One region of the Burkholderia sp. 22PA0099 genome, then DNA from elsewhere that is predicted to be linked to it. Evidence: riboswitches for the same ligand, from Rfam matches in the RefSeq annotation. Region 1 holds a riboswitch; each other region holds the start of a gene.
What was found. A riboswitch is a leader RNA that binds a small molecule or an ion and turns the genes downstream of it on or off. The one in region 1 is predicted to bind glycine.
Positions count from the first base shown of each region.

Region 2: it holds a riboswitch for glycine, as region 1 does, so the genes downstream of both, AB4851_RS23145 (D-amino acid dehydrogenase) here and AB4851_RS10185 (ketopantoate reductase family protein) in region 1, are expected to answer to the same signal.
Region 3: it holds a riboswitch for glycine, as region 1 does, so the genes downstream of both, gcvT (glycine cleavage system aminomethyltransferase GcvT) here and AB4851_RS10185 (ketopantoate reductase family protein) in region 1, are expected to answer to the same signal.

Region 1 is NZ_CP163164.1:2,271,444-2,281,048, forward strand. Features, by position in the region: gene AB4851_RS10165 (tautomerase family protein) at 115-555, shown strand; gene adh (aldehyde dehydrogenase) at 623-2,143, opposite strand; gene AB4851_RS10175 (AraC family ligand binding domain-containing protein) at 2,525-3,361, shown strand; gene AB4851_RS10180 (threonine aldolase family protein) at 3,440-4,537, shown strand; glycine riboswitch at 4,678-4,767, shown strand; glycine riboswitch at 4,772-4,863, shown strand; gene AB4851_RS10185 (ketopantoate reductase family protein) at 4,899-6,152, shown strand; gene AB4851_RS10190 (pyridoxal phosphate-dependent decarboxylase family protein) at 6,252-7,607, opposite strand; gene AB4851_RS10195 (aldo/keto reductase) at 7,695-8,711, opposite strand; gene AB4851_RS10200 (MarR family winged helix-turn-helix transcriptional regulator) at 8,850-9,194, opposite strand; gene AB4851_RS10205 (12-oxophytodienoate reductase) at 9,600-9,605, shown strand, end outside.
Region 2 is NZ_CP163165.1:1,692,435-1,702,039, forward strand. Features, by position in the region: gene AB4851_RS23130 (ATP-binding protein) at 1-2,312, opposite strand, end outside; gene AB4851_RS23135 (hypothetical protein) at 2,398-2,628, opposite strand; gene AB4851_RS23140 (YadA family autotransporter adhesin) at 2,846-4,717, opposite strand; glycine riboswitch at 5,077-5,171, shown strand; gene AB4851_RS23145 (D-amino acid dehydrogenase) at 5,328-6,533, shown strand; gene AB4851_RS23150 (hypothetical protein) at 6,587-6,811, shown strand; gene AB4851_RS23155 (helix-turn-helix transcriptional regulator) at 6,808-7,728, shown strand; gene AB4851_RS23160 (glutathione S-transferase family protein) at 7,676-8,428, shown strand; gene AB4851_RS23165 (SDR family oxidoreductase) at 8,661-9,431, shown strand; gene AB4851_RS23170 (MFS transporter) at 9,489-9,605, opposite strand, start outside.
Region 3 is NZ_CP163165.1:131,252-140,856, forward strand. Features, by position in the region: gene AB4851_RS15825 (hypothetical protein) at 139-546, shown strand; glycine riboswitch at 1,295-1,397, shown strand; glycine riboswitch at 1,432-1,555, shown strand; gene gcvT (glycine cleavage system aminomethyltransferase GcvT) at 1,652-2,770, shown strand; gene gcvH (glycine cleavage system protein GcvH) at 2,830-3,210, shown strand; gene gcvP (aminomethyl-transferring glycine dehydrogenase) at 3,274-6,204, shown strand; gene AB4851_RS15845 (alginate lyase family protein) at 6,360-7,508, shown strand; gene AB4851_RS15850 (L-serine ammonia-lyase) at 7,539-8,927, shown strand; gene AB4851_RS15855 (thiamine pyrophosphate-binding protein) at 9,049-9,605, shown strand, end outside.

The DNA of each region.
Region 1 (9,605 bases):
GAATAAGATGTACCTACATCCACTTGCGATGCCGGTGGCTGACTCGATAGAGCGGGCGGTCGTTCCGCTCTTTCCCCCAAAAAGTTGTACCTACATTTATTTAGGGAGTGTGCAATGCCGACATACGTCGTGACGGCCGCAGAGGGCCGTTTCACCGCCGAGGAAAAAGGCGAGATCGCAAGGGGAATCACGCAGGCCCACAGCGGTGCGACCGGTGCGCAGGGTTTCTTTGCACAGGTCATCTTCACCCCGGTGGCCACGGGTGATCACTTTCTCGGCGGTGCCCCACTGAAGGCTGATCACATCTTCGTGCACGGGCAGATTCGGGCAGGGAGGACCGACGAGCAGAAACGGGGCCTTCTCGACAGCATCGTGGGCGTCGTGGCGCGTGCCGCGAACACCGACAGCCGATATGTTTGGGTCTACCTGGCCGAACTGCCCGCCGCGCAGATGGTGGAGTACGGCAAGTTGCTGCCTGCGCCTGGCGGCGAGGCTGCGTGGCTGGAGGCGATGTCGCAGGAGGACCGGGATTATCTGACCGGCGTGGGCCGTTAATCGGCGCACCGTCAGGCGCGAAGCCTGGCGCGCACGAGCGATCCTCGGTCGCGCCAGCTTGCCGGGATCAGAAGAAGCCGAGCGGCTTCGCGCTGTAGCTGACGAGCAGATTCTTCGTCTGCTGATAATGGTCGAGCATCATCTTGTGGTTCTCGCGCCCGATACCGGATTGCTTGTAGCCACCGAACGCGGCATGCGCGGGGTACAGGTGATAGCAGTTGGTCCAGACGCGACCCGCCTGGATCGCGCGGCCGAATCGATAGGCACGATTGCCGTCGCGCGTCCAGACGCCGGCCCCGAGGCCGTAGAGCGTGTCGTTCGCAATCGCCAGCGCTTCCTCCTCGTTTTTGAAGGTGGTGACGGAAACGACGGGGCCGAAAATCTCTTCCTGGAAAATTCGCATCGAATTGTGTCCGCTGAAGATGGTCGGCTTCACGTAATAACCGTCCCGCAGGTCGCCGTCCAGCCGGTTTTGCTCGCCGCCAATCAGGCAGGTGGCGCCTTCCTCCTTGCCGATCTGCAGGTATGACAGGATCTTGGACAACTGCTCGTATGAAGCCTGGGCACCGATCATCGTGTCGGGATCGAGCGGGTGTCCTTGCTTGATCGCGGCCACGCGACTCACTGCGCGTTCCATGAACTTGTCGTATGCAGATTCCTGGATCAGTACACGCGACGGGCTGGTGCAGACCTCGCCCTGATTCAGGGCAAACATCGCAAAGCCCTCGAGCGCCTTGTCGAAGAAGCTGTCATCGGCGTTGACGACATCGTCGAAAAAGATGTTCGGGCTTTTTCCGCCCAGTTCGAGGGTGACGGGGATCAGATTCTTGCTCGCGTATTGCATGATCAGACGGCCGGTCGAGGTCTCGCCGGTGAATGCCACTTTCGCCACGCGCGGACTCGACGCAAGCGGCTTGCCTGCCTCCACGCCAAAGCCGTTGATGATGTTCACGACCCCTGGCGGAAGCAGATCGGCAATCAGCTCGATCAGCACCAGGATCGACGCGGGCGTCTGTTCGGCCGGTTTCAGTACCACGCAATTGCCGGCTGCGAGCGCAGGCGCGAGCTTCCAAACGGCCATCAGCAGCGGGAAATTCCAAGGAATGATCTGCGCGACGACGCCGAGCGGCTCGTGAAAATGGTATGCAACGGTATCTTGATCGATTTCGGCGAGCGTACCTTCTTGCGCACGCACACATCCGGCGAAATAACGGAAGTGGTCAATCGCAAGCGGCAAGTCGGCTGCGCGCGTTTCACGGATCGGCTTGCCGTTGTCGATCGTTTCCGCAACCGCGAGACGTTCGAGATTGTCCTGCATCCGGTCGGCGATCCGGTGCAATACCAGTGCGCGTTCGGCGGGTGAGATCGCCGCCCAAGCCGCTTTGGCACCGTGCGCTGCGTCCAACGCCAGTTCGACATCTTCTGCCTGAGAGCGTGGTACGTCGCAAAGCGGCTGGCCGGTAATTGGGGATACATTGGTGAAGTATTCACCGGCAACGGGCGGAACCCATTGTCCACCGATGAAATTGTCATACTTGCGCCGGTATGGGAACGAGGTCGTCAGGTGTTCGAGGTCAGCATGATTCATGGAAGTGTCTCGCTTGGAATGAGAGGGACGCTGGACAGAAACCGTCCGTGCCACGGCCTGCTTAAAGCGGTGCCAGGTCGTAGTCGGGGGCCGTCCGTTACGGTTGCGTGGAGCGGCGCACGCGCATCGAAGCGCGGCCGTCCAGGTATCGTCGCGGCTTCCAAGTGATAGGAGATGGACAAAATTGCGGTTTTGTACAAAAAACGGGGCCGCGTGCCGCCGTTAGGGGCGTGATGAGCCCATGATTCGCAGCATTGACGATTATTTAGATGTAGCTACAATCAATGCGTCCGGTTTGCTCGACAGGGCAAGGCGCGAATGCACCGCGGCACCTGTTCCTGCCGGATGATCCCCGGACACCACCGACTATGGGTCACGACCATGGATACAGCACATCCATCCCGATCGAACCAGGCAAAATTTTGGCGCGAGCCTGGCTTTGCCGACGCCGAACTGATGACAGCCAGCTATCGCACGCATCGGTTCCCGCCGCATGCGCACGACGAGTTTGCGATCGGCGTGATCGAACGCGGTGCACAGGCGTTTCTCGAGGGCCGTGGCCGAAGGCTGATCATGCCGCAGGGCGCGATCTGCGTGATCAATCCGGGGCAGCTTCATGAGGGGCGTCCAGCGGTCGAAGGCGGTTGGGATTACCGCATGGTGTATGTATCGACGTCGGGCCTGCTCGGACTGTTGCGGGACGCGGACGGTGCGCCACAGCGGTCCGTGCATTTTCCCGACGTCGTAATGGACGACCCCGACACGATGCGGTTGTTTCGCGCTGCGCACATTTGCTCCGAATCCGATGACGCCAGCCAGCTTGAAAGAACATCCCGGCTTACCGCCGCGATGGCCCAACTCGTGCTGAGACACGCGTCGGCGACGCATCGGCCATCCGCCGGGGGCGCGATGCCCGGGGCAGTGCGCCGGGCGCGCGACTATATCGATGCCCATTTCGTGGATAACCCGTCGCTCGATGCCATCGCCCAGGTGGCGGGTATGAGCGCTTATCACCTGCTGCGCGAGTTCAAGAAGTCGGTCGGGGTCGCGCCTCATGCGTATCTGGTGCAGCGTCGTGTTGCATTGGCCAAACATCGCGTGCTCCGTGGCGTACCGTTGCGACAGGTCGCCATCGATGTCGGCTACTGCGATCAAGGGCACTTGAGTCGGGAGTTCAGTCGTTTTTTCGGCGTGCCGCCCGGTATCGCCCGGCAGTAAATCAGCAAGTTTGTCCAAATCGCCGGCCGGTGCGTGGCCGAAGCTGTGCTCACCATCCACCTTATCCGGGAGCACAGCATGATCGATTTACGAAGTGACACCTGCAGCCAGCCGACTCAGGCCATGCGTCAGGCCATCGCCAACGCGCCGGTCGGCGACGACGTGTATGGCGACGATCCGACCGTCAAGGCACTTGAGCGAGAAGTCGCGGAATTGCTGGGCAAGGAAGACGCGGTGTACATGGTGACCGGCACGATGACCAATCAGGTCGCGATCCGCACCCATACGGAACCGGGCGACGCGGTTCTCTTCGATCAGAATGCGCACGTCTATATTCTTGAAGGCGGCGCGCCGGCAGCGTTCTCCGGGGTACTCCCGCGCCTGCTGCCCGGTGTGCGCGGCGTCTTCACGCCGGACGACGTAGCGAATGCGCTCGGCGTGTCGCATCGATTTTTCCCCACCACGATTCCTGCCCCGATCAAGCTGCTCTGTGTGGAAAACACCCACAACATCGGTGGCGGCAAGGTGTGGCCGATCGAGCAGCTGCAGGCCGTTTGCGAGCTTGGCCGGCAGCGCGGCCTCGCACTGCACCTGGATGGCGCGAGGCTCTGGCATGCGACAGCCGCCACCGGGATTCCCGAGCGCGAATACGCACGCCATTTCGACTCGGTCAGCGTGTGCTTTTCGAAAGGGCTCGGCGCGCCCGTGGGTTCGGCGCTGGCTGGCTCTCGTGATTTCATCGCGCGCGCGCGTCGTTTCAAGCAGCAGATCGGTGGCGGGTTCCGCCAGGCCGGGATCGTCGCGGCCGGCGCGTTGCACGCACTGCGCCATCACCGTGAGCGGCTTCATGAGGATCACGAACATGCGCGCATGCTGGCCAACGGCATCGCGGGCCAACCCGGCATTTCCCTCGATGTGTCCACGGTCGAAACGAACATCGTGAGGTTCGGCATATCGTCGCTCCCGGCCGGTGAATTCGTCGAGCGGCTTTACGAAAAGGGGCTGCATGTCCTGCCGTCCGGTGCGGACGGCGTTCGCGCGATCCCTTACCTGAACATCACCCGCGATCAGGTGCAGGAGGCGATCGATATTATCTCGGCCGTCGCGCAGGCCAATGCGCATACGGCCGGCGGCAACGTCGCCCGCGACAACGTATCGTCACGCGCCGGATACTGACCCGGCGGTCGAGAGGCACGACTGAACGACTATTTGAATAGGAATACTTGAGATTGGGGGTGGAACCGACACGCGGTAATGGATTTCCCGTTGCCGAATTATGGCGCACGCCGTTCAGGGTAAATTGGCAATCGTTCTATTCGTGCATCACGGGAGAGACCGCTTGAGCGAGCGGCACCGACGGAGCAACCGCCCCGGAAACTCTCAAGCAAAAAGACCGTGATGCAAGAACGCTCTGGAGAGTGGCGCCTCGCCCGCCCACCGAAGGGGAGCCACCGCCGTGGCGCAATCCGGGCGGTGGCGAAACTCTCAGGTAAATGGACAGATGGGGCATCGGCGCCGGCGGCGGTTGTCGTCGGCGATGCTCAATTCGATCTGGACCATCACATGTCACGAATCGCCATCATCGGCGCCGGCATTACCGGCGTCACGATTCGAGCGGCACCGCTATCGCGTCGGTGATCGGCGCCGATTGATTGAACCGCACATGTCGTTGTTGAAGACATCGACGGCTAGGCATGTCTCCGATATCTGGCTGGAATACTACTTTAATAGTAGTATTCCAGCCGCGGCGATGATCGCGCTCGAAGCCGTGCAGCGAGCGCCAAGCCGCATGTCACGCTGTCCGGCATACCGGCTGCGTACAGGACAACGATTCGATGGCGGAGATATGAGCAATCATCATGAAGGGCTTCGGGTTCTGATCCTCGGTGCTGGCGCGCTGGGCGGCTACTATGGCTCGCGTCTGATCCAGGCGGGCGCGAACGTGACGTTTCTCGTGCGCCCGAACCGCGCGGCCGCCTTGGTTCGCGATGGCCTGCGCGTGTCGAGCGCGCTGGGGGATTTCGGTGCGGCGGTCAATGCCGTGACCGCGGATGCGGTGGAGCCGGGCTACGACCTGGTCTTGCTGACCTGCAAGGCTTACGACCTCGACGACGCGCTGGATTCGCTGGCGCCCGCGCTCGCCGGCACGACCGGTGTGCTCGCATTGCTGAACGGCATGGCGGTGTACGACACGCTGGACCGTCGCGTCGGGCGGGAACGGGTGCTGGGCGGCGTGTCCTATATCGCCGCGTCGCTCGCAGAGGACGGCCATGTCGTGCACACCGGCAGTCAGGACAAACTGATTGTCGGTGCGCGCCATCCGCTGCAGCGCGATCTGGTGCGCCGCTTCCACGCGGCGATCGCATCCACGCCGGGTTTGCGCGTGGCGTCGGAGCGGGTCGAAGCCGACCTATGGCAGAAGTGGGTGATGTTGTGCTCGGGCGCCGCCGCGACCTGCCTGATGCGCGGGCGCTTGTGCGATATCTTGCGGACGGCGGATGGCAAGGGCGTGATCGAGGCGCTGCTCGACGAATCGCTTGCCGTGGCCGCGGCGGAGGGGTTCGGCCTCGGCGAGCAGGCGGTGAGCGGCGTTCGCGGTTTCCTGCTCGACCCGGATTCGACCTGGGCCGCGTCGATGATGCGCGACATCGCGCGGCGCGCGCCGCGCATCGAGTCCGACGCGATCGTGGGCGACATGATCGCCCGCGCGGCGCGCCATCGGATCGAGACACCGTATTTGCGAACCGCCTTTGCACATCTGCAAACTTATGCGCTTCAGGGTACGAACTGAGGCGTGCGGTCATTCGGGCGTGTCGCGGTCGGCATTGTCGCCTCGTCGATACGCCCGGTGATTGAGCAGGGGCGGTAGCGCCGCATGACTTGCCGGTGATCAGGCCGTGTCGCGTGCGCTCCGAAGCAGCGCGATGGTCCTGTCGATATCCGCATCTTCGGTGCGCCACGACGATACGCTGAGGCGGAATGCAGGGCGCCCGTCCCACACCGCCGGCCCGAACCAGGCTTCACCCGAGCTTTCAACGGCCTGCCGGATCGCAGCAGTCTGCGCATCGTTTTCTCCCCGAACCAATACCTGGTTGAGGACAACGCGATTCAGCACGTCGAAACCGGCATCGCGCAACCCGTGCGCCAATCTGGTCGCCTGGGCGCAATGACGTTCCACCATCGCGGCCACGCCTTGCTGGCCGAGCGTGCGCAGCGCGGCCCAAATCGTGATGCCGCGAGGGCGTCGGGAGAATTCGAGCGTGAGGTTCTTCTGGGCCAGGCGCGAGCCGGTGGCGTAGACGGCATCGCTGCTCAAGGTTTCCGCCAATGCGTCGGGATCGCGGCAGATCGCCATCGCGCAGTCGTAGGGCGTATTCAGCCACTTGTGCCCGTCCGTGGTCCAGCTGTCCGCGAGTTCCACACCGTCCGTATGGTGCCGCAACGCCTGCGATGCCCGCGCCCACAAGCCGAACGCGCCATCCACGTGTACCCATGCGCCTTGCGCCTTTGCCTTCGGAATGAGCGCTGCGAACGGATCGAATTCGCCGGTGTTGACCTCGCCGGCCTGCAGGCAAAGGATGGTGTTGGCGTCGAGTTCGGGCAGGCGCTCGGGATCGACGCGGCCGTGCGCGTCAGTGGCCGCCGGAATGACCTGCTCCGTGCCGAAGCCGAGCACCCGCAACGCCTTGAGCACCACCACGTGAATCCGCGCCGATACCACCACGCGGATTTGCGGCGCACCGTACAGCCCCTTCGTGTCGAGATCCCATCCGGCCCGCTTGAGCAAGGCGCGCCGCGCGGCCGCCAGGCAACTCAGCCCGCATGCCGTGGCCGACGTGCCGAAGCCGACGGCGCTGCCTCGCGGCAGATCGAGCGCCTCGAGCAGCCAGTTGCCGGCCACTGCCTCGATGCGCGCACTGACGGGCGATGCCATGGCCAGCGGCGCGCCCTGATCCCACGCCATCATCAGCCGCTCGGCCGCGGCCGCGCCCGGCAACGACGCTCCCACGACGAAACCGAAATAGCGCGGCCCGTTCGAGGCCACCGTGGCGGGCGAGCCGATGTCGTCGAGCAGCGCCAGCGTATCGTGCGCGGAGCGTCCCTGTTCGGGGAGCGGTTCGTCGAACGCGGCCAAGGCCGCGAGCGCCTCCGGCGTGGGAAAGACACGCCGGGTTTCGACCGACTCGAGATAGTGAGCCGCGCGCTGATCGGCGTCGGCGAGCAGGGCAATTTCGCCGGCTTTCATGTCGGCGATGCTGCCCGGGGCCGGAAGGTGAGTGTTCATATTGTTCAGGAAAACGAAGCAGGATGGGAGGGCGCCGAACGCGCTGCGTCAGGCAACCGGGAGGAGCGGCAGCGCGGTATCGGTGTTCGAGTCGGATACCGCGGCGACCGTGGCGGCCTTGACCGCGGGGGCGCTGACCGCATCGAGTCGGGCGAGCTGCTCGGCGCTCAATGTCAGATTCGCCGCACCGAGGTTGCTGACGAGCTGCGGCAGCGAACGCGGCCCGATCAGCGGCAGCCCGCCGTGCGCGGCGACCCAGGCGATGGCGACCTGGTCCGGCGTGGCCTGCAGTTCGCGAGCCATGTCGAGCACCGTGTCGAGCACATCGGAGCGCTGTCGCGAATCTTCGGCCTGGAACACGGCGCCGCCGAATGCTTCGCGTCGACCCGCTTCGCCGTTCCGATATTTTCCGGTCAACATCCCGCCGCCGAGCGGCGACCAGGTGAGCGTCGCGAGGCCCAGGGCGCGGCAGGCCACGAACACGTCGGCCTCGGGCTCGCGATGCACGAGGCTGTATTCGAACTGCGCGGCGGCAATCGGCGTCGCGCGCGTGATCTCGGCGAGCGTGACGGCGCGGGCGAGGCGCCATGCCGGGAAGTTGGACAAGCCGGCATAGACGATCTTGCCCGCGCGCGCGAGGTCGTCGAGCCCGCGCACGATTTCCTCCGACGGCGTGAATGCGTCCGGCTGATGTACCCACAGCAGATCGATGCGGTCCGTCTTCAGGCGCTTGAGGCTCGCCTCCACGGACGCGATCATCGCCTTGCGGCTATTGCCGGTCACGAGACGGTCGGGGGTCGGGCTGGCGCCGCTCGAGAATTTGCTGGCGAGGAAGAAAGAGTCGCGCCGGCCCTGCAACAACGATCCGAGAAATTCCTCGGACTGGCCGAATTGATAGACATCGGCCGTATCGATGAAATTACCGCCGGCTTCGGCATAGGTCTCGAACAGGGCGGCGCTTTGCGCTTGGTCGGCGCCGTGGCCCCAGCGCGTGCCGAAATTGGCCGTACCCAGGACGATCTGCGACACGCACACGCCGGTGCGCCCGAAATTCTGGTATTTCATCAACGCTTTCCTTTCGCGAAAAATACGGGCATATGCCCGTATTGGTGAAAAATTCGATACCCCGTCGACGCGGAGGGGCGGGCGGCATGTTGCGCGCCCCTTCCCCAACGAACCTTGGATGCGCCTCGGCCGTGCCGCTTAACCGATTGCCTCGCCCAACTCGGCCAGCATCGTCCGCAGCGCTTCGATTTTCCTGGCTCCGATCTTCTCGACCACCGAAACCTGGCAGCGATCCCAGGCCGGCGTGGCACGACGCAGCAAGGCCTTGCCGTCCGAAGTCAGCGACACGACGCGTTCGCGTTGATCGCCGGTATCGACGCCGATATGGGTCAACTCGCGGCTTTCGAGGACCTTCACGTTTCGGCCGATCGTGGAGCGGTCGAGATCGACGAGCACGCCCAGTTGAGTCAGGCTGACCGGTTGGTGATCGGCGATGGTTCGCAGCAGAAAATATTGGGCGATGTTGATGTCGAACGACGCCAATGCGGCGTCGTAGGCCTCGGTCAGTTTTCGCGAGGCGCGACGAAGGTCGGTGCAGAAGCAGGGCGTATTCATGGATGCGAGTATATACCCGCAATTTTTGAAAAAGCAATCGCGTCATGCGATCCGTTGCGGATTTGAAGGTGCAAACAACGTTACCAGGTGCAAGTAATCTGCCTCCTTGGCATTCGCCATCCGGCGCTCTAAGCTCCCCAGGTATCGACATGAGACCGAGTCTCCGTCGAAGACACGTTGACCAATCTCACCGGCGATGCCGTCACGGCGGGGGCCGGATGCCGAGCCGGTTTCGGATGACATTCATTTTGTATGACTAAGGAAATTTCCATGAGCGACGTTCTTTTCACTCCGTTCACGATCCATGCGCTGACGATTCCGAATCGCATCGTGATGTCG
Region 2 (9,605 bases), on a different replicon from region 1:
GCTTCAGCCCGATCTCCCGCTTGATCGGGCGCCAACGGCAAGGTCACCGCGAACGTGCTGCCATCGTCCGGCCGGCTGCGCACCTCGATCGTGCCGCCCATCATCTCCGTCAGCCGCTTGCACAGCGCGAGGCCGAGCCCGGTGCCGCCGTAGCGGCGCGCGATGCTCGCATCGGCCTGCGTAAACGGCCGGAACAGCGCCGCCTGTTGTTCCGGCGTCATGCCGATGCCCGAATCGGTCACGCTGACCACGATCGGCGAATCGACGCGCGTATCGTCCTCCCTGAAGAGTTCGATCATGACGTCGCCGGCGTCGGTGAACTTGATTGCATTGCTGAGCAGGTTGGAGACGATCTGGCGCAACCGCGTGGGGTCGCCGAGGTAATGGCGCGGCAGATCCGGCTCGATCACGCATTCGAATTGCAGCCCTTTTTGCCGCGCGACCGCCGAGAAGATGGCGGCACTCTGCCGGACGACATCGGCCGGATCGAAGCGGATCGCCTCGATGCCCAGTTGCCCCGATTCGATCTTCGAGAAGTCGAGCAAGTCGTTGATGATATCGAGCAGCGTGCGCGACGAGGACACCACCGCGTGCAACTGCCCGCTCTGCGCGGCCGTCATCGTCGAGCGGCCCATCAGCTCCAGGTTGCCGAGGATCGCGTGGAGCGGGGTGCGGATCTCGTGGCTCATCATCGACAGGAACGACGACTTGGCCTGGTTCGCCGCGTCGGCCGCGCGTCGCGCCGCTTCGAGCGTGTGTTCGAGCGACTTGTGGGCGGTGATGTCGGAGAAGTTGCAGAGCAGGGAGTCGGCGCCCCGGTACTTGGTGGCGACGAGGCCCACTTCCAGCTGGCGGACGCTGTCGTCGGCGAGCCGCAACGGCAGTTCAAGCCCCATGTGCGTTGCCGGCTCGGCCCCCGCCGCGTGAAAACGGTCGTACAGCTGTTCGCGCAGCGGCGTTTCTCCCGCCGCCGTGCGCGCCGCGTAGTCGCGCATCACCGCGTTTTCCAGCAGCACCGCGCCGTTGTCCATCGACAGCAGGGCGAGACCGAACGGCGTGGTGGAAATGATGGTGCGATTGAGCTGCTCGCTTTCGAAGATGCGCTGCGCGCTCAGGTGGCCCGGCCTGAAGATCCGCCGATCGAGCAGCAACAGCACCGTCCACACCAGGCCGATCATCAGCAGCAGGGCGGCGAGGCAGCCGGCCAGCTTCGGCCAAAGCTCCGCCAGCACGGTGCGCCACGAAAATGCGTAGATGAACGTCCAGCCCAGCGGCTGCACGCCGGCGCGGATCACGAACAGGCCGTCCTGGAAGTGCGTGGCGATCGGGTCCTCGGCATGCGAGCCGGCCGCGAGCCGCCGCATCAGCGCCAGGCGTTGCGCCTCGTGGTCGGCAGCCTTGCCCGAGGCGGCGAACACCGTGCCCCGCGCATCCAGCACGAGCGAGTTCGCATCGTGGCGATCGGTCGGCAGGATCGACTGCAGCACGCGCACGGGCAGATTGCTCGCGAACACGATCACCGGCTTGCCGTCGACATAGGCGGGCTTCGCGATGCGGATCACCGGCTCGCCGATGAACGGGCCTGGCGTGGGCGGGAGCCACACCGGCGCGGCGGGGCCGCCGAGCGCATCGCGCACGGTGGCGCTGGTCAGATCGCCGAGATCGGGCGCAAGGCGCGCCAGCAGGGCGTGCACGCTGCCCGCGCCGCTGGCGGCGACCGGATCGCCGCCGGGTGGTGCGGGCAGGATCGCCATGAAGCTGCGGTCCGGGCTGTAGCAGTAGAAATAGCCGATCCGCGCGTAGCCGCGCTCCTGCGCATAGGCGCCGAGCCGGTAGCTGAATTCCTGCGCCATCGCGAGGTAGGGGGAAAACGAGGCGGCCGGTTGCGGCGACGCGATATCGCCGAGCAGCAGCATCGGCGGGAAATGTGGATTGCCGCGCACCGTCGCGCGGCCGCCCTGGGCCGCGAAGCTGGCGACCAGCGAGGCGGGTGGCGCCTGACGGTCGAGCCAGACCGCTTCCTCGTGCTGGATTCCGGCTCGAAACGCCGTGTTCGTTTCGTTGACCTTGAGTTGCAGGCTCGTCTGCCGTATCACGAAATCGGCGTAGCGATCGGCGATGTAGCCTTTCACGAGCGCCGTCATCACGGCCGCCGCGATCGCCGCCAGCACCAGCGAAACGATCACGCCGCCACCGTACAGCAGCACGCGCTGATAGCGATTCAGCACGCCCGGCTTGCCGGCCGATGCCTCGGCGGCGGACAGGGCGTCCGTGAGTCGGCGATGCCTGCCTTCATGGTCTTGCATTGCCATGAACCGCCCCTGCGGGGGAAATCGAGATCGCCAATCATAAGCGAATTCGCCGGGTGAATTCGACGCGGCGACTGGGGTGCCCGGTTCAGGCGGACGGGTTGCGATCGCTGTCGCGGGCGCCGACCCGCTGCACGAATGATTGACACGGTTCGCCGCGCAGCGGCTGGTCATGGAAGCGCCGCAGTGGCAACGAAGCTTCGGTGTGGAAGTGGTCGGGATGATCGAGACGCAGCTGCTTGACGGTGTCGTCGATCCGCGCCCGGCCCGCTTTCGATGCCGCGATCAGTTGCTTCTGCTCGTTCGTGCTGAATGTCATCGCGATTCCTCTGCCGGCAAGATGTGCCCGGCTGCGCTGCTGCCGGACCGCAAAACAGCAGTCTGGCGGTCGACGGCTCGCCAGGCTATGGGACAGGGACGAAAAAAAGCCGGGCATTCAGCCCGGCCAAACGACCCCGCCACGACTTCCGGAACGAACCACGGGGCCGGTCCTGCTCTCTCTGTTCGTTGTTGTTGTCAGAACGCGTCAGGAAGCCTTACCAGCGGTAGCCCACACCGGCACCCGCGCCCACCGAGCCGCGCGTGTTGGTGGTCAGCGAACCCTTGACCATCCACTTTTGCGTGGCGGTCGACAGGCCGAGCGCCATCGCCGACTGGCCGCCGTACGTGCCGCCCGCGATCGACACCACGCGTTCGCCCGGCAGCACCGCCTGCGGCAAATTCGCCATCGCCATCGCCGAGGCGGAGCCGGCGGCCGCATCCTTGCGGTAGCCGTCCACATCCGAACGCAGCTGGCCGACCTGCTGGTTCGTGTAGGCGTTGGCGCGCTGCACGCCGTTGTCGACAGCCGAGTTCAACTGGCCGACGTTCGCCGCGTCCGTGTCCGCCACACCGGCCGCGACGTTGGTCACGCGCTGGCCGGCACCGTCGACGGGGCCGCCGTTACCCGCATCCCGGCCGGTATTGCCGGTATTGCCGGCATAGCCCGTGCTCGCCAGGGCATCGACCCGCGAGGTCAGCTCGAACAGTTGGCCGCCGTTCACGGCGTCGGTGCTGTTCGCCGCGATGCGGCCTGCCGCGACGTTCGTGAGCGCCACCGTCTGCGCCGCGCCGATCCCGCCGAGCGTGACCATGCCGCGGTTCGAGCCGGCGTCGTACACGAGCGCGTCGAGCGTCGAGCCGTCGCTGCCCACCAGGCCGGCCTGCTTCAGTTGCGCGACGTTCACCGCGTCGGTGTCGGCGGTGCCGGCCGCGACGTTGGTGATCTGGCGTTCGGCGCCCGCCGCGCCCACCGAGACGGTGTTGGCGCGATTGGCGACGCTGCCCTGGCCGAGTGCGACGGCGTTGGTGGCGCCGGCTTGCACTTGCGCGCCGAAGCCGATCGCGGTGCCGTTGAGTTCCGATACCGTGCTGTTCGCGCCCAACGCGGTCGATTGGACCGTGGCGGCGTTTGCGAGTGCACCGATCGCGGTGCCCGAGCCGATTGCGTGCGCTTGATAACCGAGTGCCGACGCGGGATTGCCCAGACCGGTGGAGTCGGCCAGCGCCTGATCGCCGATCGCGATGTCCGCGACCTTGTTGGCGGTCGCCTTGTAGCCGACGGCCACGGCGGCTTGCGAATTCGCGGCTGCGCCGTAGCCGATCGCCGCCGCCAGCGACGAATTCGCGGTGGCGGCCGCCCCGAGCGCAACGGAGTCGTAGCTGTTGGCCGCTGCTTTCACGCCAATGGCGACCGAGCTCGAACCGGTGGTCAGCGCGCTGTTGCCGAGTGCGACCGAGTTGTAGCTGTTGGTCTGCGCGCCGTTGCCGATCGCGACGGAGTTATAGCTGTTGGCCGCTGCCTTCACGCCAATGGCGACCGAGCTGCTGCCGGCGGTGCTGGCCGCGTGACCGAGCGTCACCGAATCGGACGAGGCGCTCAGGGCGTCTTCCCCAATCGATACCGAGCTATGTCCGAGCGTCTTCGCATTGGTGCCGACCGCCACCGAATCGTAGCTGCCGCTGTTGGCATTGAGGCCCAGCGCGATCGCTCCGCCGCCACCGTTCGACAGCGAGCCCTGGCCGATGGCGATGTTGCCGGCGCTGCCCGATGCCGCTACCGCGTTGTTGCCCAGTGCGACAGCCCCGGCGCCCGAGGCGCTGGCACCCGCGCCGATCGCGCTGGCGCCTGCCGATGCGGCGATGGCGCCGTGGCCGAGGGCGGTCGAGTCGGCGCCATTCGCGGCGGCCGACGCGCCGGCTGCCACTGCGTTCGCGCCCTTGGCCGTGGCGGAATCGTCGACGGTGGCCGAGCCCTTCGCCACGAAGTAGTCGCTGGTCGAAGCGGCATGGGCTGCGTTCACGCCGCCAAACATGGCGCCGACGAGGAAGGTGGTGGTGACTGCGCGTTGGATCAGTGAGGTTTTCATGGTTCGCTCCAGTAGGTTTTAACCGATGAGTTCACTTTACAAAGTGCTGACCATCGGTGATATCTGACCGGTTTCGAACCGCATAGGACTAGTACTAAAACCGGAAAACGCCGGCGCGACGGCGATGCGGGCACCGGTGGTCGAGTCAATTCCGTACCGGCTGAATGGCGGGCGAAAGAGGCGGTCGATGCCCTGGCGGGGGCGCGAAAATCCATACCGGGGCACGCGTCGCGGGGTCGCCGTGGAGGCTTCGACGCCGTGTATCGGCAGATCGGTGTCGAGGACGAGCGCGCGGTAAGGGATATCGCGTTTTCGTTGGCCGTTCCGCATTGCGTATGGTAAGTTTGCGGTCGTTCTACACGTGCATCACGGGAGAGACCGCTTGCTCAAGTCAAGCGGCGCCGACGGAGCAACCGCCCCGGAAACTCTCAGGCAAAAGGACCGTGATGCGGGAACACTCTGGAGAGCGGCGCCTTGCGCGCCCACCGAAGGGGAGCCGCGCCGCGATGTCATGCGGGATGTGGCGAAACTCTCAGGTAAACGGACAGATGGGGCAAATGCGCCGGCGGCACGGATCGCCGGCAATGCTCAACACTGTCTGGACCATCACATGTCACGAATCGCCATCATTGGCGCCGGCATTACCGGCGTCACGACCGCCTATGCGCTCTCGCAACGCGGCCACAGCGTCACCGTCTTCGAACGGCACCGCTATGCCGCGATGGAAACCTCCTTCGCCAACGGCGGCCAGCTCTCGGCCAGCAATGCGGAAGTCTGGAACAGCCGGGCCACGGTACTGAAGGGGTTGCGGTGGATGTTCACGCGCGACGCGCCGCTGCTCCTGAACCCGCGCCCCAGTGCGCACAAGTACGGCTGGATCGCCGAATTCCTCGGGAAGATCCCGCGCTACGAAGCGAACACGATCGAGACCGTGCGGCTGGCGATCGCCGCCCGTGCCCATCTGTTCGAGATTGCGGAGCGCGAGGGCATCGAGTTCGATCACGAGCGGCGCGGTATTTTGCACTTCTATGCAACGCGCAAGGAGCACGACGCGGCCACGCGCGTGAACACCTTGCTGCGTGCAGGCGGGCTGGACCGTCGAGCGGTGACGCCGGAGGAGATGCGCGCGATCGAGCCGGCGCTTCAGGGCAGTTTCCACGGCGGATTCTTTACGGAGTCCGATTCAACCGGCGACATTCACAAATTTACCCGGGGGCTGTCGTCGGCCTGCGAGCGTCGCGGCGTGCAATTTCATTACGACACGGCGGTCGGCGGCATCGAGTCGATCGAGGGCGGCCGGATCTCGATCGCCTCCGGGCGGCAACAGGAGGTTTTCGATCGTGTCGTCATCTGCGCCGGGGTCGGCAGTAAGCAGTTCGCCGCGATGGTGGGCGACCACGTGAACGTCTATCCGGTCAAAGGGTATTCGATCACCGTGCAACTGGACGATGCACCGAGCCGCGACGGCGCGCCCTGGGTCAGCCTGCTCGACGATCGCGCGAAGATCGTGACCAGCCGTCTGGGCGCGGATCGTTTCCGGGTTGCCGGCACGGCGGAATTCAATGGCGCGAACCGGGACATTCGCGCGGATCGGATCGAGCCTTTGGTCGATTGGGTGCGCCGCTACTTTCCCGCCGTCTCGACGTCTCGCGTGGTGCCGTGGGCGGGCTTGCGGCCGATGTTGCCGAGCATGCTGCCGCGAGTGGGGCGTGGCAAGCGCCCGGGCGTCTTCTACAACACCGGGCATGGGCATCTCGGCTGGACCTTGTCGGCGGCAACGGCGGAAGCCGTGACGTCGGTGATCGGCGAGGGTTGAATTCGCGGCATTGACCGACTGCCCGGATGCGGTCCGAACCTCGCTGCGACGAGATGAGCGAATTCGCACAGAGATTGAGCGAAACCGTCGCGATCATGCCGATATTTGATGACAGAATGGCTCACGTTCCCTGGACATCAACGATACCCGCCATGATCGCTTCACCGTTCGACACCGCGCCGCGTTGCGCTCGCGCATCACGCTGCCCGCAGCCGATCGTTGCCACGCTCGAATCGCCCGTGCCGTGGCCGACGCGCTCGCTGTCGGATGTCCCATGAATGCCGACCTGTCGGCAGAGAGCGAGGCCGCCGACCGCCTCGCCGAGGCAATCCGGTTCGGAGCGGGTTCACGCAGCGTACTGTCCAGGCCCGAGGTGGGCGCGGCGGGGCATATCGTGCAACGCTCCGATCTGACCTCGCGTCGGATCGTGGTCGGTCAGGCAACGCTGATTCTCGTCGAGGAGGGCACCAAGCGGATTCGCTGGCGTGGCGGCGAGGGCGTCGCGAACCCCGGGGCGGCGTTCACGCTGCAGGCCGGTGAACGCGTCGACATCTCCAACACGCCCGGCCGAAGCGGCCTCTACCGTGCGCTCTGGATCAACTGGAGTGCGGCGCTGCTCGCGATGCCCGAGCCGGTCAGGCGCCGGCCGAGCCCGCGCGTGGCCGTGCATGCCGGCTTGGGCGACGCGTTTCGCGCATCGTTCTATCGCGCCTTCAATGGCTTGCAACCGGCCGAAGGCCTGCCGCCGGCGATCGCGGCGAGCCGTTTGCGGGAAGTGCTGCTGTGGCTCGCCGAACGCGGTTTTCATTTTTCGTCCCTGGCGTCGGCGCCGGCGTCGTTCGGCGAGCAGGTTCGCACGCTGCTTGCCGCGGATCTGTCGACGGCGTGGTCGATGGAACGCGTCGCCGACGAAATCGCAACCAGCGTGCCGACACTGCGAAGAAAGCTGGCGGCGGAGGACACATCGTTTCGCCGGCTTCAGCAGGATGTCCGCATGTCGCATGCGCTGGCGTTGCTTCAGAACACCGATGTGCCTGTACTGGAGATCGCCCTGGCCACCGGTTATGCCTCCGCATCCCGCTTCTCGGCTCGCTTCCGTGAGCGGTTCGGCTATCTGCCCACCGACGTTCGCGGACAACGCCGTGGGCGCTCGGCGTCGTTCGCCCGCCATCTCGGCGCGCCGGACGGTGTCTAGCCACCGCATCGCTCATCGCCGTCTCGCTCGCTACATTTCATACCGAGGAACACATGCCATGCTGAAAATTCATCATCTGGGTCATTCGCAATCCGAACGGATCATCTGGCTCTGCGAGGAGCTGGACCTTCCCTTCGAACTGGAGAAGTATCAACGGGATGCCGTCACACGCCTGTCGCCGCCTGAATTGAAAGCGCTGCATCCTCTCGGCGCCGCGCCGCTGGTCGAGGTCGACGGCGCGTGCCTGGCCGAATCGGCCGCGATCGTCGAATTCATCCTCGCGCGATACGGGCATGGGCGGCTGCAGTTCGATTCGTCGCATCCGGCGTTCGCGTCCTATCTCTACTGGTTTCATTTTGCCAACGGCAACCTGCAGCCGGTCATGCTTCGATCGATGACCGTGGAGCGCTGCGGATTGCCGGCCGATCATCCGGTGTTGACGTCGACCCGGGGGCGGCTCGACAAGGTGCTGCGCCTGATCGACGACCGGCTGGCGCACAGCGCCTATCTCGCCGGCGACACGTTCACGGCGGCGGACATCATGAACGTGTTTTCACTGACGACGATGCGCCTGTTTCATCCGGTCGATCTCGCGCCTTACCCCGGCATACTGGCTTACCTCCAGCGTATCGGCGCGCGGCCCGCGTATCGTCGGGCGATGGAGAAGGGCGATCCGGACCTGACGCCGTTGCTGACCTGAGCGCGCGCAACGTAGCGGCGCATCCGATATCGCATCGAGCAGGGCCACCGCAGCAACGCATCGCGCGCCTCGTCCACCCGATACCCCTGCTCGAATCGCGGCCATTGTTGCGCCGCCGACCGACTTCCCGGCCCCCTGCTACGATCCCCGTCGAGACGGCACACGAGGCGCCCGGCGCCCCGGTCAGCCCTCGCTTCTCCCCCATCCCGACGGCACGCATTGGAGACACCCCATGGATCTCGGTATCAAAGGACGCACCGCGCTGATCACCGGCGCATCGAAAGGCATCGGCCTGGCCAGCGCGATCGCGCTCGCCAGGGAAGGGTGTGCGGTGCATCTGGTGTCGTCGAACCCCGACCTGCTCGAACTGGCCCGGCGCGAAGTCGAGGCGGCCGGCGAGGTGACGGTGCGCGCGAGCGCGGTCGATCTGTCCGACCCGGTTGCGCGTCGCGAGCTGCTGGCGGAAGCGGGCACGATCGACATCCTGGTCAACAACGCCGGCGCGATTCCGGGCGGCGGCCTGGAGGCGATCGACGAGGCCGCGTGGCGGGCCAGTTGGGAACTGAAGCTGTTCGGCTATATGGATTTCGCGCGGCTGGTGCTGCCGGCGATGATGGAGCGCGGCAGCGGCGTGATCGTCAACGTGATCGGCGCGGCCGGCGTGACGCCGCGCTACGACTACATTCTCGGCTCGACGGCGAACGCCGCGCTGGTGGCGTTCACCCAAGCGGTGGGCGCGCATGCGACGCGACGCGGCGTGCGCATGGTCGGCATCAACCCGGGGCCGTGCGCGACGCAGCGGCTCGAAAAGCTCTATCGCAGCCGCGCCGAAACGCAGCTCGGCGACGCCTCGCGCTGGCGCGAACTGCTCGACGGGCTGCCGTTCGGCCGGCCGTCGGAGCCCGAGGAGATGGCCGATCTGGTCAGCTTCCTCGCATCGGATCGTGCGTCCTACCTGAGCGGCGTGGTGATCGACGCCGACGGCGGCGCGAAGTACCGCTGAGGTACCGCCGGCCCCGCGCGCGGGCCGGCCTGAGCGCGTGGCCCGCGCCGGGCGCGCTCAGGCGGTGCGCCGCCGCTGCGCCGCCGGCAGGATTCCCACCAGGAAAATCGCCGCGCCGCCGATGCAGCACAGCGCCATCTGCGTGCTCATGACAAGCGCGGGCGATTCCGGAAA
Region 3 (9,605 bases), on a different replicon from region 1:
AAAGTCTCGGGAACCCGAACTGACTTAGGAATAGTCTCAATCGTGCTTAAAACGGCCGGCCCCGAGAGGGCCGGCTTCGTTTTCGGCACGCCGCACCCGCATTCGCGCCTCACCGATCCGCCACAAGGAGAACGATTCATGCAACGGTTGATCCGTACGGCCCTCGGCGCCGCCCTCGTCGCCTCGCTGGCCGCGTGCGTGGTCACGCCGCCGCCGAAGCGATGGACGCCGCGTCCGCGCCCCGTTCAACCGGCCCCCGTCCAGCCGACGCTGCCGCCCCCGCCGCAACCGGCGCCGCCGCCGGTGGGCGTCGAGCGCATGAACGACATCCTGGCCCGGATCGACAGCCTCGGCGGGCGCATCGATTCGCGCGTGACGGGTGGCGCCTATCCGCCCCCGCAAGGCCGCGCGCTGCATCGCCGGCTCGACGTGATCCGCCAGGAAGCGAACGACATGAGCGCCCAGCACGGCGGCGGCCTGACCGCCGACGAACAGCGCGTGCTGAACCAGGAACTCGATACGGCCGCGCGCGCGATCGGCGTGTAAGCGGTGGGTGTGGGCGGGTGAGCGCGACGTGCGCCGCCGGCTCCGCGCCGTTCTTTCTCCGTCTTCGTTTCATCTCGCAAGCCGCCGTGACGCGGCATCGCGTGGCGCGCCGTCGGCTCCGCGCCCGGCTTTTCCCTCTCCGTTCATCTCGCAAGCCGCCATGGCGCGGCCTCGCGCGGCGCGCCGTCGGCTCCGCGCCCGGCTTTCTCCCTCTCCGTTCATCTCGCAAGCCGCCATGGCGCGGCACCGCGCGGCGCGCCGTCGGCTCCGCGCCCGGCTTTCTCCCTCTCCGTTTCATCCCGCAAGCCGCCATGGCGCGGCCTCGCGCGGCGCTCCCGGAGCCCGCTCCGCGCGACTTGTTCACCGCTCGCCCACCGGTTATCCCAAGGCTTGTCCACCGCGAACGGGCAGTTGCCCACCGCTTATCCCACGGTTTTCCGGCCCCCTTTCCACAGCTTTTTCAGCGCTTTTCCACCCGGTTATCCACCGCCTTATCCCACACTTCGCCCCTGCTTACCCACCCGTTATCCACCGCCTGCCCACCGCTTATCCCCAGCAAATCCCGCGCTTGCCCACGTAGTCATCCACACGATTTTCCACAGCCGAACAGCCGGTTACCCCCTGCCGTTCCACACCTTGTCCACCGGCTTATCCCCAGCCTCGCCACGCAGGCGTGCGACATCCGCCTGCCGCCAGGCGACATGAATTTGCGCAAATTGACAAGCCGTTGGGCCTCGCGTACATTCGCCGGCACGCGTCGGGAGAGCGCGCAGCAGCCGGTACATCGGCTCGCCGCGCCGCCGAAGGGGCACACCCGCAAACTCTCAGGCAAAAGGACCGACCGCGTCGAAACACCGTGCGCGCCGCCAATGCGGCGCGTCGCGCGTTTCGAACTCTGGAGAGCGGCAGTAGCCCGTGCGAACGCACCGGCAAGCTGCCCACCGAAGGGGCGCGCGCAGGCCGGTCACGGCCGCGCAATCTCTCAGGTACCAAGGACAGAGGGGCTTGGCAAGGATTCACTGGCGTCGTGTCGCCCGTGCATCCCGCGAATTGCCAGATCGTTGTCACGCTCGCGCACCCGCGCGGACGGAACCCCGAGGCCCCGATGACCGCACTCAAACACACCCCGCTTCACGCCGCGCATACGGCGCTCAATGCCCGCATGGTCGATTTCGGCGGCTGGGACATGCCCGTGAACTACGGCTCCCAGCTCGACGAGCACCGTGCCGTGCGCACCGATGCGGGCATGTTCGACGTGTCGCACATGTGCGTCGTCGATTTCCGCGGCGAGCGCGTGCGCGCGTTCTTCGAGCACGCCATCGCCAACCACGTCGGCAAGCTGCAAACCCCGGGCAAGGCGCTCTATTCGTGCCTGCTGAACCCGGAAGGCGGCGTGATCGACGACCTGATCGTCTATTACTTCACCGAAAACTTCTTCCGCGTGGTGGTCAACGCCGGCACCGCCGAGAAAGATCTCGCCTGGTTCGCGCGCCTGAACGCCGACGGCGGCTTCGGCCTCGAGATCACGCCGCGCCGCGAGCTGGCGATCGTCGCCGTGCAAGGCCCGAACGCGCGCGCCAAGGCCTGGGACACGATTCCCGCCGCCCGCGCCGCCACCAGCGAACTGAAGCCGTTCAACGCCGCGCAGGTCGCCGGCACGCCGTTCGGCGACCTCACCGTTGCCCGCACCGGCTACACGGGCGAGGACGGCTTCGAGATCATCGTGCCGGCCAGCCACGTCGAAGCGCTGTGGAATGCGCTGGTCGCCCAGGGCGTGCGCCCGGCCGGGCTCGGCGCGCGCGACACGCTGCGCCTCGAAGCCGGCATGAACCTCTACGGCCAGGACATGGACGACACCGTCTCGCCGCTCGACGCGGGCCTGGCCTGGACGGTCGACCTCGCCGCCCCGCGCGATTTCGTCGGCCGCGCCGCGCTCGAAGCCAACGGCCAGCGCGCCGCCTTCGTCGGCCTGATCCTGCTGAAGGAAAACGGCAAGGCCGGCGGCGTGCTGCGCGCCCACCAGAAGGTCGTCACCGCGCACGGCGAAGGCGAGATCACGAGCGGCACCTTCTCGCCCACCATGCAGGAATCGATCGCGTTCGCGCGCGTGCCGGCCGGCGTATCGGCGGGCGATGCGGTGCAGGTGCAAATCCGGGACAAAAACCTTCCCGCGCGCGTGGTAAAACTCCCGTTCGTGCGCAACGGCAAGGTGCTGGCCGTCTGACGGCCCCCTCCCGCGCGCACGGCGAACTTCAACGCACAAAACCCAATCAGGAGCATCCGATGAGCAACGTCCCGGCCGATCTGAAATACACCGACGAACACGAATGGATCCGCACCGAAGCTGACGGCACGCTGACGGTCGGCATCACCGATCACGCGCAGAGCACGCTCGGCGACATCGTCTTCCTCGAACTCCCGGAAGTCGGCAAGCAGTTCAAGGAAGGCGAAGCAGTCGGCGTCGTCGAATCGGTCAAGGCCGCTTCCGACATCTACTCGCCGGTATCGGGCGAGATCCTCGCCGTCAACGCCGACGCGATCGACACGCCGGAATCGGTCAACGAAGACGCCTACGAAGCCTGGCTCTTCAAGATCAAGCTCGCCCCCGGCGCCAGCACCGACAAGCTGATCGACGCAGCCGCGTACACCAAGCTGATCGACTAAGCGTTTTACGACCCGCGCGGCGCGCCCGGCTCCGGTGCGCGCCGCCACCCCGCAGGACATGCCATGAAGCTCGACCATCCGGATCACCTGATGAACCGCACGCCCCTCTCGCTCGCCGCGCTCGAAACGCACGACGCGTTCGCCGAACGCCATATCGGCCCCGACGCCGCCAGCCAGCAGGCGATGCTCGACACGCTCGGCTTCGCGTCGCGCGCGGCGCTGATGGATGCGGTGATTCCCGCCGCGATCCGCCGCGACGAAACGCTGCCGCTCGGCCCGTTCACGCAGCCGAAAAGCGAAGCGGAAGCGCTCGCCGCGCTGCGCGAGCTGGCGAATCAGAACCAGGTGTTCCGGACCTTCATCGGCCAGGGCTATTACAACGCGCATACGCCGGCCGTGATCCTGCGTAACGTGCTCGAAAATCCGGCCTGGTACACGGCCTACACGCCGTACCAGCCCGAAATCTCGCAAGGCCGCCTCGAAGCGCTGCTGAACTTCCAGCAAATGGTGACCGACCTCACCGGCCTCGCCATCTCGAACGCCTCGCTGCTCGACGAGGCCACCGCCGCCGCCGAGGCGATGACGCTGCTGCAACGCAACGGCAAGCCGAAGTCGAACCGCTTCTTCGTGGCCGACGACGTGCTGCCGCAAACGCTCGAAGTGATTCGCACGCGCGCCGTGCCGGTCGGCATCGAAATCGTCACCGGCCCGGCCGCGCAAGCCGCCGAGGCCAACGCGTTCGGCGTGCTGCTGCAATACCCGGGCGTGGACGGCGACGTGCGCGACTACCGCGCGCTGACCGAAGCCGTGCACGCGGCCGGCGGCCACGTGGTGGTGGCGGCCGACCTGCTCGCGCTGACGGTGCTGACGCCGCCGGGCGAATGGGGCGCGGATGTCGCGATCGGCAACACCCAGCGCTTCGGCGTGCCGGTCGGCTTCGGCGGCCCGCACGCCGCGTACCTCGCGGTGCGCGACGAATTCAAGCGGCAGATGCCGGGCCGGCTGGTCGGCGTGACCGTCGATGCGCAAGGCAAGCCGGCGATGCGCCTCGCGCTGCAAACGCGCGAGCAGCACATCCGCCGCGAGAAGGCCACCTCCAACGTGTGTACGGCGCAGGCGTTGCTCGCCATCATGGCCAGCTCGTACGCCGTCTATCACGGCCCGCGCGGCCTCAAGACCATCGCGCTGCGCGTGAACCGCATCGCCGGCCTGCTGGCCGCGGGCCTCGGGCAGCTCGGCTTCGCGCTCGTCAACGACACGTTCTTCGACACGCTGACCATCGAAGCCGGCGCGCAGGCCACGGCGCTGCACGACGCGGCGCGCGGCAAGCGCATCAACCTGCGCCGCGCCGGCGAAACGCGCGTCGGCGTGTCGATCGACGAAACCACCACGCGCGCCGACCTGGCCGACCTGCTGGCCGTGTTCGCCACGGTGGCGGGGGCCGCCGCGCCGTCGGTCGAGGAACTCGACGCCGCGCTGCCGGGCGCGCCGGTGCTGCCGGCCGACCTCGAACGCACCAGCGCCTACCTGACGCACCCGGTGTTCAACCGCCATCATTCGGAAACGGAAATGCTGCGCTACCTGCGCAGCCTGTCGGACAAGGATCTCGCGCTAGACCGCTCGATGATCCCGCTCGGCTCGTGCACGATGAAGCTGAACGCCACCTCGGAAATGCTGCCGGTCACCTGGCCCGAATTCGGCCAGATCCACCCGTTCGCGCCGGAAGATCAAACGGTGGGCTATCGCACCATGATCGCCCAGCTCGAACAGATGCTGGTGGCGGCCACCGGCTATGCGGCCGTGTCGCTGCAGCCGAACGCCGGCTCGCAGGGCGAATACGCGGGCCTGCTGATCATCGACGCGTATCACGCCTCGCGCGGCGAAGGCCATCGCGACGTCTGCCTGATCCCGGCGTCGGCGCACGGCACCAACCCGGCCTCGGCGCACATGGCCGGCATGAAGGTGGTGGTGGTGGCCTGCGACGAGCAGGGCAACGTCGACATCGCCGACCTGAAGGCCAAGGCGGATCAGCACTCGGCCAACCTCGCCGCGATCATGATCACCTACCCGTCCACCCACGGCGTGTTCGAGCAGAACGTGCGCGAGATCTGCGAGATCGTGCACGCGCACGGCGGCCAGGTGTACGTGGACGGCGCCAACATGAACGCGATGGTCGGCCTGACCGCGCCGGGCCAGTTCGGCGGCGACGTGTCGCACCTGAACCTGCACAAGACGTTCTGCATCCCGCACGGCGGCGGCGGCCCGGGCGTCGGCCCGGTCGCGGTCGGCGCGCACCTCGCGAAGTTCCTGCCGAACCAGCGCTCGACCGGCTACACGCGCGACGCCGACGGCATCGGCGCGGTGTCGGCCGCGCCGTACGGCTCGGCCTCGATCCTGCCGATCTCGTGGATGTACATCGCGATGATGGGCGCGCGCAACCTGACGGCCGCCACCGAAGTGGCGATCCTCAACGCGAACTACATCGCGCGCCGCCTCGCGCCGCATTACCCGGTGCTGTATTCGGGCCCCGGCGGCCTGGTCGCGCACGAATGCATTCTCGATTTGCGCCCGATCAAGGAATCGAGCGGCATCACGGTGGACGACGTGGCCAAACGCCTGATGGACTACGGCTTCCACGCGCCGACCATGAGCTTCCCGGTGCCCGGCACGCTGATGGTCGAGCCGACCGAATCGGAATCGCAGGAGGAACTCGACCGCTTCATCGACGCGATGGTGGCGATCCGCGAGGAAATCCGCGCCGTCGAGGAAGGCCGCGCCGATCGCGAGGACAACCCGCTGCGCCACGCGCCGCACACCGCCGCGGTGGTCACCGCGAACGAGTGGAACCACGCCTATTCGCGCGAACAGGCCGCGTTCCCGGTGGCGTCGCTGGCCACCGGCAACAAGTACTGGCCGCCGGTCGGCCGCGCCGACAACGTCTACGGCGACCGGAACCTGTTCTGCGCCTGCGTGCCGATGTCCGACTACGCCTGAGCGAACGCCTGACGCTTCCCTCGCCGCCCGCCATGCGTCGCGCCGCCGCGCCTGCCACCGCCCTCGGGCCGGCGGGCGCGGCGGCGCGCGGTCGCGTTCGTTACCAAGTCCGGCTACCATCACACACCGCCATCCAGCCAAACGAGGAGTTCCGCATGGTGCGCAAGGTGTTACCGGACAACACGGCCGTCCATCGCGTGAGGGCCGCCGCCGCGCGGCCTCGCTGGCGGGCGTTCGCACCGGCCGTCGCGGCCTGCGTCGCGTTCGCCGCTTCGGTCGGCGCGTCGCCCGCTCGGGCGGCCATGAATTTCTGCGCCGCGCCCGCGCTGCAGAGCAACGAATCGACTTCCGCCGAACCCGGCATCCAGGCGCTGATCCGCGGCGTCGACGCGCACCTGAACGACGCGCCGAACGCGATGCAGCACCTTCATACCGAGGGGCTGCTGCCGCATGAAGGCATCCGCGATCAAAGCGAGGCCGCGCTCGACGACATGGAGCGCATGCGCGACGCGGCACTGGCCTGGCGCGTCACCAACAAGCCGGCCTACCTCGCGTTCGTGAACCGTTTCCTGCTCGCCTGGGTCACCACCTACGAGCCGGATTTCAATCCGATCGACGAAACCCGTTTCGAAAGCCTGATCGTCGCGTATGACATGACGGCGAGCACGCTGCCGGTGAAAACGCGCAACGCCGCGTCGGCGTTCATCGCCAAGCTCGGCGCCGGCTACGTCGCGCAGGTCGAGGCGCAGCCGCGCCCGCTCACGGGCGTGTGGCGCAACAACTGGCAGAGCCACCGGATCAAGCTGATCGCGCTGGCCGCGTTCACGCTCGGCGACCGCAAGATGATGAACGCCGCGCAGCGCCTGTTCGTCGAGCATCTGGCCGACAACATCAAGCCCGACGGCACCACCATCGATTTCGAGGAGCGCGACGCGCTCCACTACACCGTCTACGACCTGCAGCCGCTCGTCACGGCCGCCTTGGCCGCGCGCCGCTTCAACCGCAACTGGCTCGGCGAGCGCGGCGCGAACGGCGCGACGCTGAAGGCCGCGCTCGACTGGCTGGTGCCGTACGCGCGCGGCGAGAAGACCCACGAAGAATTCGTCAACTCCACCGTGCCGTTCGACGCCAAACGGCGCGAAGCCGGCCTGCCCGGCTACTCGGGGCCGTGGGCGCCGAAGAACGCCACCGAACTGTTCCACCTCGCGGCCCGTCTCGACGGCCGCTACAACAGCGTCGCGCAATCGCTGTCGCCGCAGCCGCCCGCGTGGCTGGCCGCGTGCCTGCCATTGCCGGCGCGTTAATTCACCCGCTCCGCATACAGGAACTCCCCCATGGCAGTCAGCGTGTTCGATCTCTTCAAAATCGGGATAGGCCCGTCCAGCTCGCATACGGTCGGACCGATGCGCGCCGCGCTGATGTTCGTCCAGGGGCTGGAGCGCGACGCGCTGCTCGAACGCACGGCCACCGTGCGCGTCGACCTGTACGGCTCGCTCGGCGCGACCGGCAAGGGCCACGGCACCGATCGCGGCGTGATGCTCGGCCTGATGGGCGACGCGCCCGACACGGTCGATCCCGACACCATCGATGCGCGGCTGGCCGCCGTGCGCGACAGCAAATCGCTGTCGCTGCTGGGCCGCCACCCGGTGCCGTTCTCGATCAAGGAGCAGATCGGCTTCTACCGCCAGGCGCTGCCCGAGCATCCGAACGCGATGACGCTGCGCGCGCGCGACGCGGCCGGCGAGGCGCTGCGCGAAACCACCTATCTGTCGGTCGGCGGCGGCTTCGTGGTGACGGCCGGCGCGGCGAACACCAAGGTGCTGAACGCGGCCGACCAGATGCCCTACCCGTTCAGCTCCGGCGCCGAGCTGCTGGCGCTGACCGCCTCCACCGGCAAGTCGATCGCGCAACTGATGTGGGACAACGAACGCGCCTGGAACGACGAGGCCACCACCCGCAGCGGCCTGTTGAAGATCTGGGACGTGATGCAGTCGTGCGTGTCGCGCGGCTGCGGGATCGGCAACCCCGATGCCGAAGGCACGCTGCCGGGGCCGTTCCAGGTCAAGCGCCGCGCGCCGCAGCTCTATCGCACGTTGAGCGGCAACCCCGAGCAGGCGCTGCGCGATCCGCTGTCGATGGTCGACTGGATCAACCTCTACGCGATCGCCGTCAACGAGGAGAACGCCGCCGGCGGGCGCGTGGTCACCGCGCCCACCAACGGCGCGGCCGGCATCATCCCGGCGGTGCTGCACTACTACGCGCGCTTCGTGCCGGGCGCGAGCGAACAGGGCGTGATCGACTTCCTGATGACAGCCGCCGCGATCGGCATCCTCTACAAGCTCAACGCGTCGATCTCGGGCGCCGAGGTGGGCTGCCAGGGCGAAGTGGGCGTGGCCTGCTCGATGGCGGCCGGCGCGCTGGCCGCCGTGATGGGCGGCACGCCGCGCCAGGTCGAGAACGCCGCCGAGATCGGCATGGAACACAACCTCGGGCTGACCTGCGACCCGGTCGGCGGGATGGTGCAGATTCCGTGCATCGAGCGCAACGCGATGGCGTCGGTGAAGGCCGTCAACGCGGCGCGCATGGCGCTGCGCGGCGACGGCAGCCATTACGTGTCGCTCGATTCGGTGATCAAGACGATGCGCGAAACCGGCGCCGACATGAAGACCAAGTACAAGGAAACCTCGCGCGGCGGGCTGGCGGTCAATATCGTCGAGTGTTGAGCCGGCCGTGAGCCGTGACGGCGCGGCGCACCGCCGCCGCGCCCGCGTTTTTCGTTACTCCCGCGTGGTTCCTATCCGGCGTAAGCTATCCCCCTCGCCACCGAGAGGGAGCCCGCAGCCCATGCCGTCCACCCCGGATTCCGCCGCCCCGGCCAGCGTCAACGGCGCGCGACTGCTCGTCGACGCCTTGCTGGCCAACCATGTCGAGCGCGTGTTCTGCGTGCCCGGCGAAAGCTTCCTCGCCGTGCTCGACGCACTCGGCGACGAAACCGCCCGCATCGCCACCCTCGTCTGCCGCCACGAAGCCGCCGCCGCGAACATGGCCGAGGCCACCGGCAAGCTCACGGGCCGGCCCGGCATCGCGTTCGTCACGCGCGGCCCGGGCGCGGCGCATGCGTCGATCGGCGTGCACACCGCATTCCAGGATTCCACGCCGATGATCCTGTTCGTCGGCCAATGCGCGCGCGAGCATCTCGATCGCGAGGCGTTCCAGGAAATCGATTACCGCCGCATGTTCGGCGAGATGGCGAAGTGGGTCGCGCAGATCGACGACGCGCGCCGCATCCCCGAATACTTGAGCCAGGCGTTCCATGTCGCCACCGCGGGCCGGCCCGGCCCGGTGGTGCTCGCGCTGCCGGAGGATCTGCTGTCCGATCCGTGCGCGCCGCAGCCGGTGCT